DNA from 3 places in the Lactobacillus sp. ESL0225 genome. Region 3 is predicted to be linked to each of the others. Evidence: riboswitches for the same ligand, from Rfam matches in the RefSeq annotation. Region 3 holds a riboswitch; each other region holds the start of a gene.
What was found. Region 3 has a riboswitch for thiamine pyrophosphate ahead of F5ESL0225_RS00430 (ATP-binding cassette domain-containing protein). Riboswitches for the same ligand answer to the same signal wherever they lie in the genome.

Region 1 (3,286 bases), on a different contig from region 3:
TATATTCGAAATTCTCTCAAGGTGAATGGTCTCAAAATATCCTAAAAATCAAAAATTATCAATCTGCATTTCAAGAATTTAAACCAATTGAAAAAAATATTACAGATTTAGTTAAATTAGCAAAAAAAGCTGGTTTTAAATATATTGTACTGACAGCTAAACATCATGATGGTTTCTACTTATTCGATACAAAAGGTATTAATTCTTTTGATTGTGTCCACACCCCATTTAAAAAAGATATTATTAAAATTTTTACTGATGAATGCCATAAACAAGGTATAGCACCATTTATTTATTACGCTACATATGACTGGAATAATACTAAATATCATGAAAACTTCAGTGAGTATTTAATAGAATTACGTAAATTAATCAGGCTGATTTGTACTAACTATGGACAAATCGGTGGTTTCTGGTTTGATGGTAATTGGAATAAACCACAAGCAAATTGGCAAGAAGAAACATTATATCAAGAAATCAGAAAATTACAGCCACAGGCAATTATTATCAATAATACCGGACTAGAAAAGCAAGGGCAAAGTGAAGGGAAAAAAGTTGATGTCATAACTTTTGAACGCGGTAATCCAAAAATAGTTCACCATGTTCAAGATAATCGTTATTTAGCGGCAGAAACATCATTAACTCTAAATAAACACTGGGGAAATGCTAAAAATGATCTCAACTATATCTCAGCTAAGCAATTAATTGAACAAATATGCCATACACGCAAAGTTGGCGCAAATTTATTAATTAATGTTGGACCAGAATTTGATGGTTCATTGAATGTTCATTGCCAATCATTACTTGAAATTGTAAGTCATTGGATGAAAATAAATCACGAAGCAATTTACGGTACTGCTAATTATGAATACCCAACATATCCTTCAACATCAAACATTCATGATTTTATCAAAGGTCGTTATCTCTTCGTTGATAATCTTGGTAATATTGGTAATAGTAATGTTATTTTAGGCGGTGAAAAAGCTCGTCAACTTGTTTTTAATAATTGGCCAAATAATCAAAAAATTAGTCATATTGTTTGGTTAGATAATAATAAAAAATTAAGCTTTAAACAAAACTATACTCAAAAATCACTAGAGATTTCAGCTGATGGATTTGAATATGGAACTAATTTAATTGAACGAGTTGCCAAAATTTATTATAAATAATGCACATATTTTATTTCCACTGCTCTTTTGCGTAAGCCATTTGCCAAAACTGTAATTCGTAGTAGCTACTGCGAATAAAAGCTGTTTGCATCATTTGACGATCAGTTGCGGTGGCTTGACTAGCCAAAATATTTATTAATTGCAAAATATGTGTCACATTGACCTTATACCAGTCACTATCATAAGTATCTATCCATGTTTGATAGAGTGCTACGGGTGAGCCAACTTCAGCTAATTTTTGCCCAATTTCTTGATACAACCAATAACAAGGAACAATTGCAGCGATTGCTGGGGCAAAGCCATCACGTTCGAGTGTCAGATACATATGATTGACATAATTATACGCCGTAGGCGCAACCGCTGTTTGTCTAATTTCCATTGGAGTAATTTTTAATTCCGTAAAAAAATCACTGCGGACAGACCATTCGCAAGCCTTAAGATCTGCTTCACTCTGCAATAAAAATTGTTTGATTTGCGGATTACCTGCTTGTTCAGCTAATAGATGATGGAACTTACTAAATTCAACTAAATAATATCGATCCTGCAGTAAATAAAACCGAAATTTTGTTAACGGTAGTTGGCCACTTTGTAATTCTGTAATGAAAGGATGCACCAGACTTTTTTGCCATATATTTTGTACTACTTGATGCAATTGCTGCGTGAAACTCATTAATTTGCCTCTTTTCTACTTTATTAATTTTATTCTTATTTTATGCCTATTTTTAATTGTATTAAACAGAAAAAATCATTATAATAGAAAGCGATAACACGAGGGGAGCCCCCATCGCGGCTGAGATGGAACTACGTTCTAGACCCTTTGAACCTGTAAGCTAATTCTTGCGTAGGAACGTGTCAATAACCGTTAAGCTTTGACACATGATAGTGTCAAAGCTTTTTATTTACGCAAGTAGGCTAGTGCAATTGTTGGAGGTTGAAATGAAGTTAAATATTCTCAATGAATTACGAGAAAAAAATCCGGTTGTTTTAAATGCTGCTAATTTTGTCACCGTTCAAGATGTTGCTAATAGTTTAAATGCTATTGGTGCTTCACCAATTATGAGTAAGGAAATTGCCGAAGCCGAAGAAATGGTTAAGATGGCTTCAAGCGTTACCCTTAATCTCGGCACCTTAACCCAGTTGCAAATTGCCCAAATGAAAAAAATAGGCGCTTTAGCTACCCAAGATAAAAAGCCTATCGTATTTGACCCTGTCGCTGTAGGAGCGGTTAATTATCGTCTGCAAACAGCGCAGGACCTCCTCCACAGATTTCCAGTTAGCATAATCCGTGGTAATGCTGGCGAAATTGCAGCTTTAGGGGGTTTTGAATGGAATGCCCGAGGAATTGATGCCGGTTCGGGTTCAGGTAATCTTGACCAAATCACCCAAAAAACGGCTCAAAAATTGGACTGTGTTGTTATTGCTAGTGGTGCAACAGACACAATCAGCAATGGCAAGAAGATTGCACATGTTTACAACGGCACCCCGCTATTTCAAGCCCATGTTGGCTCAGGTGATGTACTATCTAGTATTGTGGCAGCTTTTGCATCAGTTGGGGCTGATCCATTTGAAGCAGCTCAAACTGCCACCTTGGTATTTGCAGCTACTGGCGAATTACTAGCTAAAGACCATCCAAAAATTGGCCCTGGCACGTTCGGTATGCATCTGATAGACTACTTGGCTAAAGTTCAAGTTGCCGATATTGAAAAAATAGCAAAATTTGACTAAAGGACGGCTTTTTATGACTGAAAAAATTAATTCTTTCCCCCAAGTATTAACAATCGCTGGAACCGATTCTGGTGGTGGTGCTGGTATTATGGCCGATCTTAAGACTTTTCAAATGCAAAAAGTTTTTGGTACAGCAGTGGTGGTAGCTGTTACCGCACAAAATACCCTTGGTGTACAAGACTCTTTTTTAATACCATTAGAACTAATTGACGCACAATTTACTTCACTTGCCGCTGATTTTAAGATCCGTGCCTGCAAAACAGGAATGCTTGGCGATGCAGCTCACGTGCATCAAGTTGCTCTTAACCTAAAAAAGTATGATTTTGGTCCCATTACAATTGATCCCGTAATGGTAGCTAAAGGCGGTGCACCCCTGCTAAGTAAGGATGCTG
Region 2 (3,286 bases), on a different contig from region 3:
TGTACGCTTAAATATTAACTACGATCATCCAGATGCTTTTGATGTTCCCCTTTTGACTAAGCATTTGCAAAGTTTATTACAACATAAACCTATTGAGATGCCAGTTTATAATTTTAAAGAACACACTCGTAGCAGCGAAACAATTCATACTGAACCCGTTGATATTATTATACTTGAAGGAATTTTAGTTTTATCCAGTAAAAAAATTCGTGACTTAATGGATATTAAAGTTTACGTTGATACTGATGACGATATTCGTTTTATTCGCCGACTTGAACGAGACATTGAAGAACGTGGGCGCTCAATTAATTCAGTAATTGAACAGTATCTTGACACAGTTAAGCCGATGTATCATCAATTTATTGAACCCACTAAACGTTATGCTGACATCATTATTCCAGAAGGTGGCACTAATGATGTTGCTATTGATATGTTGACAACCAAAGTACATTCTGTTCTAAATAAAAAGGGCTGATTCTCCTTTATGTTCGAGATCAGTCCTTTTTGCTACTAAGTTATTTGATGATTATTCATTAATTATTCCAAATAAGTACCTTGCATTTTTTCCTTAAAATTAGTTGGCAACTTCAACCCATTTACCAAGTAATTATCAAAATCCCCATAATTCTGCTCAATTGTTTTAAAATAGCATTCTAAATACGAAGGCTGTACAGTTAGTGCTGCCTTTACACTTTCAAGTTGAACTGCATCTAACTGTCCTTTTAAAAGATTTAAAATTTCGTTATTAGCTTTGCTTCTTGCTTCAATTGTCTTTAAATAATCAGTAAAAATATCATGATTACCAACACCCAAACACTTTAAAATTAACGCTGCTGCAACACCAGTGCGATCTTTTCCCGCAAAGCAATGGAAAGCTGTTGGTACGGGATTGTCAACTAGAGTCAGCAAAAATTGTTGATATCCCTCACGCGCAGAATTTGTTAAAGCTAGTTGCTTGTATGTAATTAGCATATTACCTGCAACATCCCCATTAGCAGAAATAATTTCATCAAGACTAGCTTGGTTAGTAGCAGCATCTGCTAGAACATCTATCGTAATATAAGTTAATCCATTCCAAATATAATTTGGATATTCTTTTCGTTCATCAGCACCACGAAAATCTATTAATTGCTTAATTTGATATTTATTTCGGACGGCCTCCTTTTGCTCTAAAGATAAATCAAATAACTGTCCACACCGAAAAAGCATATTTTCTTTTACTTTTTTCCCATTTGCACCGACATAACCGCCTAATGAGCGCCAGTTCGTAATATCTTTTACCATAATTCCCCTTATCTATATCTAATATATCCGAATTATTCTTTTTATCAAAAAATTTACTCGAGCTAGAGCCAAATTTCAACCAAAACAAAAATAGCCGCTAACTGTTTTATCTGCTATCAACCTTTGGACAGGATAAGTTGCAACTATTTTACTCTAATTAACTTATTTTTGGCTTTACAGCACGTTCAAACATATTAATAATTAATTTAACTAAAATACCATCAAAAACAACAGCTGAAATCAAGTTAGTAATAAACATTGTTATTTGTAGTACAAGACTAAATTTTGACCAACCATAAAGCACATATGACAAAATAAAGCAGCCCAAGCCAGCAAAAATTGCTCCTGTTATCACACTTGCCCAAGAAAATTTCTGATAGCGTTCTTTTTTAGGGAAAAAGCCAATTTCATTTAATGCCCCCTGTAGAATACCAGATATAATAGTCGTTGCTCCCCATTGTCCCCCAATCGCCATTTCAACAACTGCCGCTAATAATTCACCAATAGTACCAGACCCAGCAGTTGGCACAAAATATATTGCTAAAGGCGCAGCCATGAGCCACAAACCTGTAAAAACTGTATCAACTACCGGTGCAAAGCCTGTTGGAATCAAGGCCATTTTAATTAAATTATAGGCCCAATTGAAGCCATAAGTGTAAATCACACCCATAATTATTCCGATTAAAGCAACTAAAATAATTGATTTAGTATTCCACTTTGATGATCTTGTAAACATAAAAATACTCCTAAATAACTATTAAGTCATTAGGAGTACTTAGTAATTTACTCTGTTACACTTCCCTAACGCAGGAATTATCCCGTTCAGGTTCAGAGGGTATTTCTCAGCTATATGCACCCCTAGTGACTTCTTCTGTATTATAGCATAATCGTGTAGCCTTTGCTTACACGATTTTATTTTATTAAGTATTTAAAAATTACTAAAACTAGCAAGCTTTTCCTCAGTCATGTCACGAATAATTGCCACTGCTAAATCAACTGCAGCCTTAAAATCATGGTATGCACTGAAGCAATATGGTGAATGTTCATATCGTACAGGTATACCAATCACAATAGTAGGTGCACCATTTTCATAGTAAATAGCGGCTCCATCTTGTCCCCCACCAGTACGAACTGAGCGCGTATAAGGAATATGATTTTTATCAGCTACATCGCAGGCATACTGTTGAAATTTAGGATTAGGTAAGAATGAGGTATCCATGTCACGTAGCATCGGTCCTCTTTTAAGACCAGTTTGAGATAACCAGTCAGGGGTAAAAGTATCATCAGCTGGACATGATTCTAGCACAATCGCCAAATCGGGTTTAACTTCCCTAGCTGTTACATACGCACCTCGTAACCCAACCTCTTCTTGACTTGAAAGAGCAGCAACGATATTAAAGTTTGTTTGTTCATCTTTTAATTCTTCAAGAACATCCGCCATTGCGGCTGCACCAAAGCGATCATCAAAATCTTTACCAAAAAACAAACCTGTCTTATCATTATATTCGCATTTTACATCAACGAAAATTGGACAGCCAGTGTCAATTTTGTAATCATTAATAGTTTCTTCGCGTGAGCTTGAACCAACATCAATCGACATGTCAGCAACATCTGGAACATTGTTACGCTCTGCTTCAGTCATAAAATGAGGCGGTTTAGTTGCCACTACTCCTGGAATATACTCACCATCACGATTTCTAATTTTGACACGTAAAGCTGGAATATTGTATTTAACCCAGCCACCAAGTGGAACAAATTTGATTAAGCCATTAGGCCTTACAGCCTGTGTAATAAAGCCAACAGCATCTGAATGTGCATCAAGCTGGATTATTGGACGGTGAGCTTTATTTTGCTTTTTAGCTGCATAAACATTCAACATACCATCAATTTTAATATCAGCGTAACTCTTCACAGTTTCTGTAAACAATTTAACAAATTCTTCTTCAAAGCCAGAGGTTGCGTTTGCATCTGCAAAGGCTTTAAGCATTTTAATTTCTTCTTC
Region 3 (3,286 bases):
GTTAAAAAACTTAACGCTATAAAGGTAACAGCTCCCAATATTCTTTTTTTACCATCTTTAAAAATGCCTTTTCTTTTGCTCATATCTTGTGTCCTTTCGGCTACACCTATGTGATTTCAATTTAAAGTCATTAACAACCAATTATGCTATAAATATAACTTTGAAAGCGATTGTAGCATATGTATCCAGCAAGCAGAAGTTTATATATATATAATATAACAATAGTTATATAATAAAATTAACATACCGCTATTTTAAGTTGATATTCGCCTGTCTAAATAATTCTGTCCGCATTTGAACTGGCGTTTCATGATAATACTCGTTAAATTTTTTATAAAAAAAAGATTTACCACTATATCCTACTTGAGCAATAATATCTCTAACCGAAATATCAGGGCGTGCTAGTAAGGTACGTGCTTCCTGCATGCGTCTTTCATCAACATGCTCAACAAAACTTTTTCCAGTTTTTTGCTTAACTAAAGTTGAAAAATAATTAGGATTTAAACCAAAATGCTTTGCAGTTTGTTCCAAAGTAATATGAGCAAAGTTTTCATCAATATATTGATCTAGAGCTGTCTCAGCAAATTCATAGTTAACCAGTGGTAGAGCTGATAGCTTTTGATTTCTAATCGTTGTTAAAAATGCCATCATTAATTCTGCTCTAATCATTTCACTAGTAAACAAATTTTGGTTTAAATACTCATCAACGATTCTTCTCATCAGTTGGGTGGGTTTGGCTAATTTTGAATTTTTTAAATATAACAACCGCTCCGTCTTAAGAGATAACTTTATTTGGCTAACTATTTTCTGCTCGTCATCATTAAATTTAGCTATAGCATTGAGAAAATTTAAATGATTAGTAAATTCAAATTTAACGATTATATCTTCTTTAGTTTGCCTAGGAACATCATATTCACATTTTGGTTCTAAAAAAACGCTATTTCCTGTTGCTAAACGAATATTTTTTCCATTGATTTTTATGTTTATTGTTCCTGCCACCATAAAAATAATAGTTTGACGAGCAGTTTGATAGCGATGTAGACCAGTATTATGATTTTCAAGATAAATCGTAAATAGATCAAAAGTGCTATTAACTGGTTTGAGACATACCTCATTTGTATCAGTACTTATTGCTTGTAAAACACTCGCTAAATATTGTTCCAGCCTAGCTGCTGTCATACCTTCACCTTCTCAATGATTTTATATTATACTTTAATTATATATCAAAAGATTTGTTACTTATAAATTTTTAAAGCAAAAAAGTTTACTTTAATATCATGATCAAGATAGACAGCAAACCATCTTTTAGGTATAATGACACTAATCTTGGGGTGCCGATAAGGCTGAGAACATACCCACTGAACCTGCATGGATAATGCCAACGAAGGGAAAATCACTTGAATTTTACGTCATCTGGTATGAAGCCATGATGACTTTTTTTATACTTAGGAAATAAAATTGATTACTATTAAAAATTTAACTTTTACATATGACCTGCAGAATAAAATTTTAGATAACCTTAGTTTAACCATACCTACAAAAGAATTTTCATTATTAGTAGGACCTTCAGGCTGCGGCAAATCTACCCTACTAAAAATACTTGCAGCACTTTATCCCAAATATGCTGGTCAACTCACTGGGGAAGTTGATTTAAATGGCTTACGAGCTGCGATGCTGTTCCAAAATGCTAGTGAACAATTTACAATGTCTACTCCGCGAGAAGAAATTATCTTCGCTTTAGAAAACCTCCAAGTTGACCGTGAACAATATGCCCAACGTCTTAAATTGGCCGTTAAATTTACCCAGATTGACCATCTACTTGATCAAAAAATTAATACAATGTCTGGTGGTGAACAGCAACGAGTCGCACTAGCTGTTCTAGTAGCAATGGATGTAGATCTTTATTTACTTGATGAGCCATTTGCCAGTTGTGACCCAGATACTCGGCACTTTTTAATTAACAAATTAGCAGCTTTAAAAAAACAAGGGAAAACTATTCTCATTAGTGATCATCTTTTAAGCAATTATCAAAATATTTGTGACAATATATTTCAATTTCAAAAAAAAGTAATCACTAAGCTAAGTGCAGCAGCCAAAGATAACTTATTGCAAAAAAATAAAGATAAAAAAAATTATCATTTTGCTCTCCCTCAAAGTGAGCAACCCTGTTTTACTTTAACTAATACAAAAATTAGTGAAAATCGATTACTTTTAAACCAAAAGCACTTACAAATTATGGCTGGTAAAACCACCCTCATTACGGGAGCTAATGGCATTGGTAAAACTTCACTTTTTAATGCCCTTAGTAAAATGTTATCCTACGATGGTAGCTTGACTTATTATGACCATGAAATTAGCCAACTATCCGCGCGTAAATATTTGTGGCAAGTTGGGCAAGTTTTCCAAAAAGCTAGTGACCAATTTATTAATATTTCAGTTGCAGATGAGCTTAACTTGAGTAAAAAAAGTCCTAACAACCATTTCTTTACTGACCCAGAAATTAATAAAGCTTTAATTGCCTTGGAATTAGATCAAACCTTAGATCAAGCTGTCTATTCCCTTTCTGGTGGTCAACAAAAGAAATTGCAAATTTTATTGATGATCATTGCTAGTCAAGCTGTGCTCTTACTTGATGAACCGCTAAGTGGCTTAGATGATCATTCTGCTAAACAAATCATAAATTTATTAAAGGAGAACCAAGCTCGACAAGGGCAAACATTAGTAATTATTACCCACGACCTTACTAACATTGCGGAGTGGTGTGATTATCATCTTGTTTTTAAAAACCAACAATTAACCTATGTAACGAAATGAGGTGCTCGCATTGAATCCTGGTTTTAAGTTCTTTTTAGCAGTAATAGTTTCTTTAGAGATATCATTGACAACCAGCTTACCTACAAATTTAATCATTATTGGAATAGCAGTAGTTTATTTACTTTTTAATCATGTCAAAATCAAAAATTTACTTTTAACATTACTTTTACCATTAGTAGCAGCAACGACCATCTTTGCTACTCTGTACTGGTTTACACCTGAACCCAATTTACAGAACGCTCTTTGTTTAGCTAGTAGAATTTATGTCTACACTCTGACCATCTACTGCGTTTTTATTGGAACTACGACCACAGAATTTGCTCGTTGCTTTGAACAAAATTTTCATCTACCAAGTAAATTCGCATATGGCATTTTAGCAGCACTTAATCTTATTCCCCAAATGAAACAAGCAATTAAAAAAGTCCAAACCGCTGCAATGATGCGGGGAGTTTATTTAAGTTTTTGGTCACCT

Region 1: linked by a shared signal. The riboswitch ahead of thiM (hydroxyethylthiazole kinase) and the one ahead of F5ESL0225_RS00430 (ATP-binding cassette domain-containing protein) in region 3 are both predicted to bind thiamine pyrophosphate.
Region 2: linked by a shared signal. The riboswitch ahead of F5ESL0225_RS01765 (ECF transporter S component) and the one ahead of F5ESL0225_RS00430 (ATP-binding cassette domain-containing protein) in region 3 are both predicted to bind thiamine pyrophosphate.

Annotation. Positions count from the first base shown of each region.
Region 1 is NZ_REHK01000010.1:289,997-293,282, forward strand. It holds gene F5ESL0225_RS07410 (alpha-L-fucosidase) at 1-1,169, shown strand, start outside; gene tenA (thiaminase II) at 1,180-1,839, opposite strand; TPP riboswitch at 1,931-2,034, shown strand; gene thiM (hydroxyethylthiazole kinase) at 2,106-2,894, shown strand; gene thiD (bifunctional hydroxymethylpyrimidine kinase/phosphomethylpyrimidine kinase) at 2,908-3,286, shown strand, end outside.
Region 2 is NZ_REHK01000006.1:18,469-21,754, reverse strand. It holds gene udk (uridine kinase) at 1-475, shown strand, start outside; gene F5ESL0225_RS01770 (tyrosine-protein phosphatase) at 538-1,284, opposite strand; gene F5ESL0225_RS01765 (ECF transporter S component) at 1,442-2,020, opposite strand; TPP riboswitch at 2,066-2,154, opposite strand; gene F5ESL0225_RS01760 (M42 family metallopeptidase) at 2,213-3,286, opposite strand, start outside.
Region 3 is NZ_REHK01000003.1:29,171-32,456, reverse strand. It holds gene F5ESL0225_RS00440 (MucBP domain-containing protein) at 1-83, opposite strand, end outside; gene F5ESL0225_RS00435 (helix-turn-helix transcriptional regulator) at 250-1,179, opposite strand; TPP riboswitch at 1,318-1,407, shown strand; gene F5ESL0225_RS00430 (ATP-binding cassette domain-containing protein) at 1,459-2,814, shown strand; gene F5ESL0225_RS00425 (energy-coupling factor transporter transmembrane protein EcfT) at 2,825-3,286, shown strand, end outside.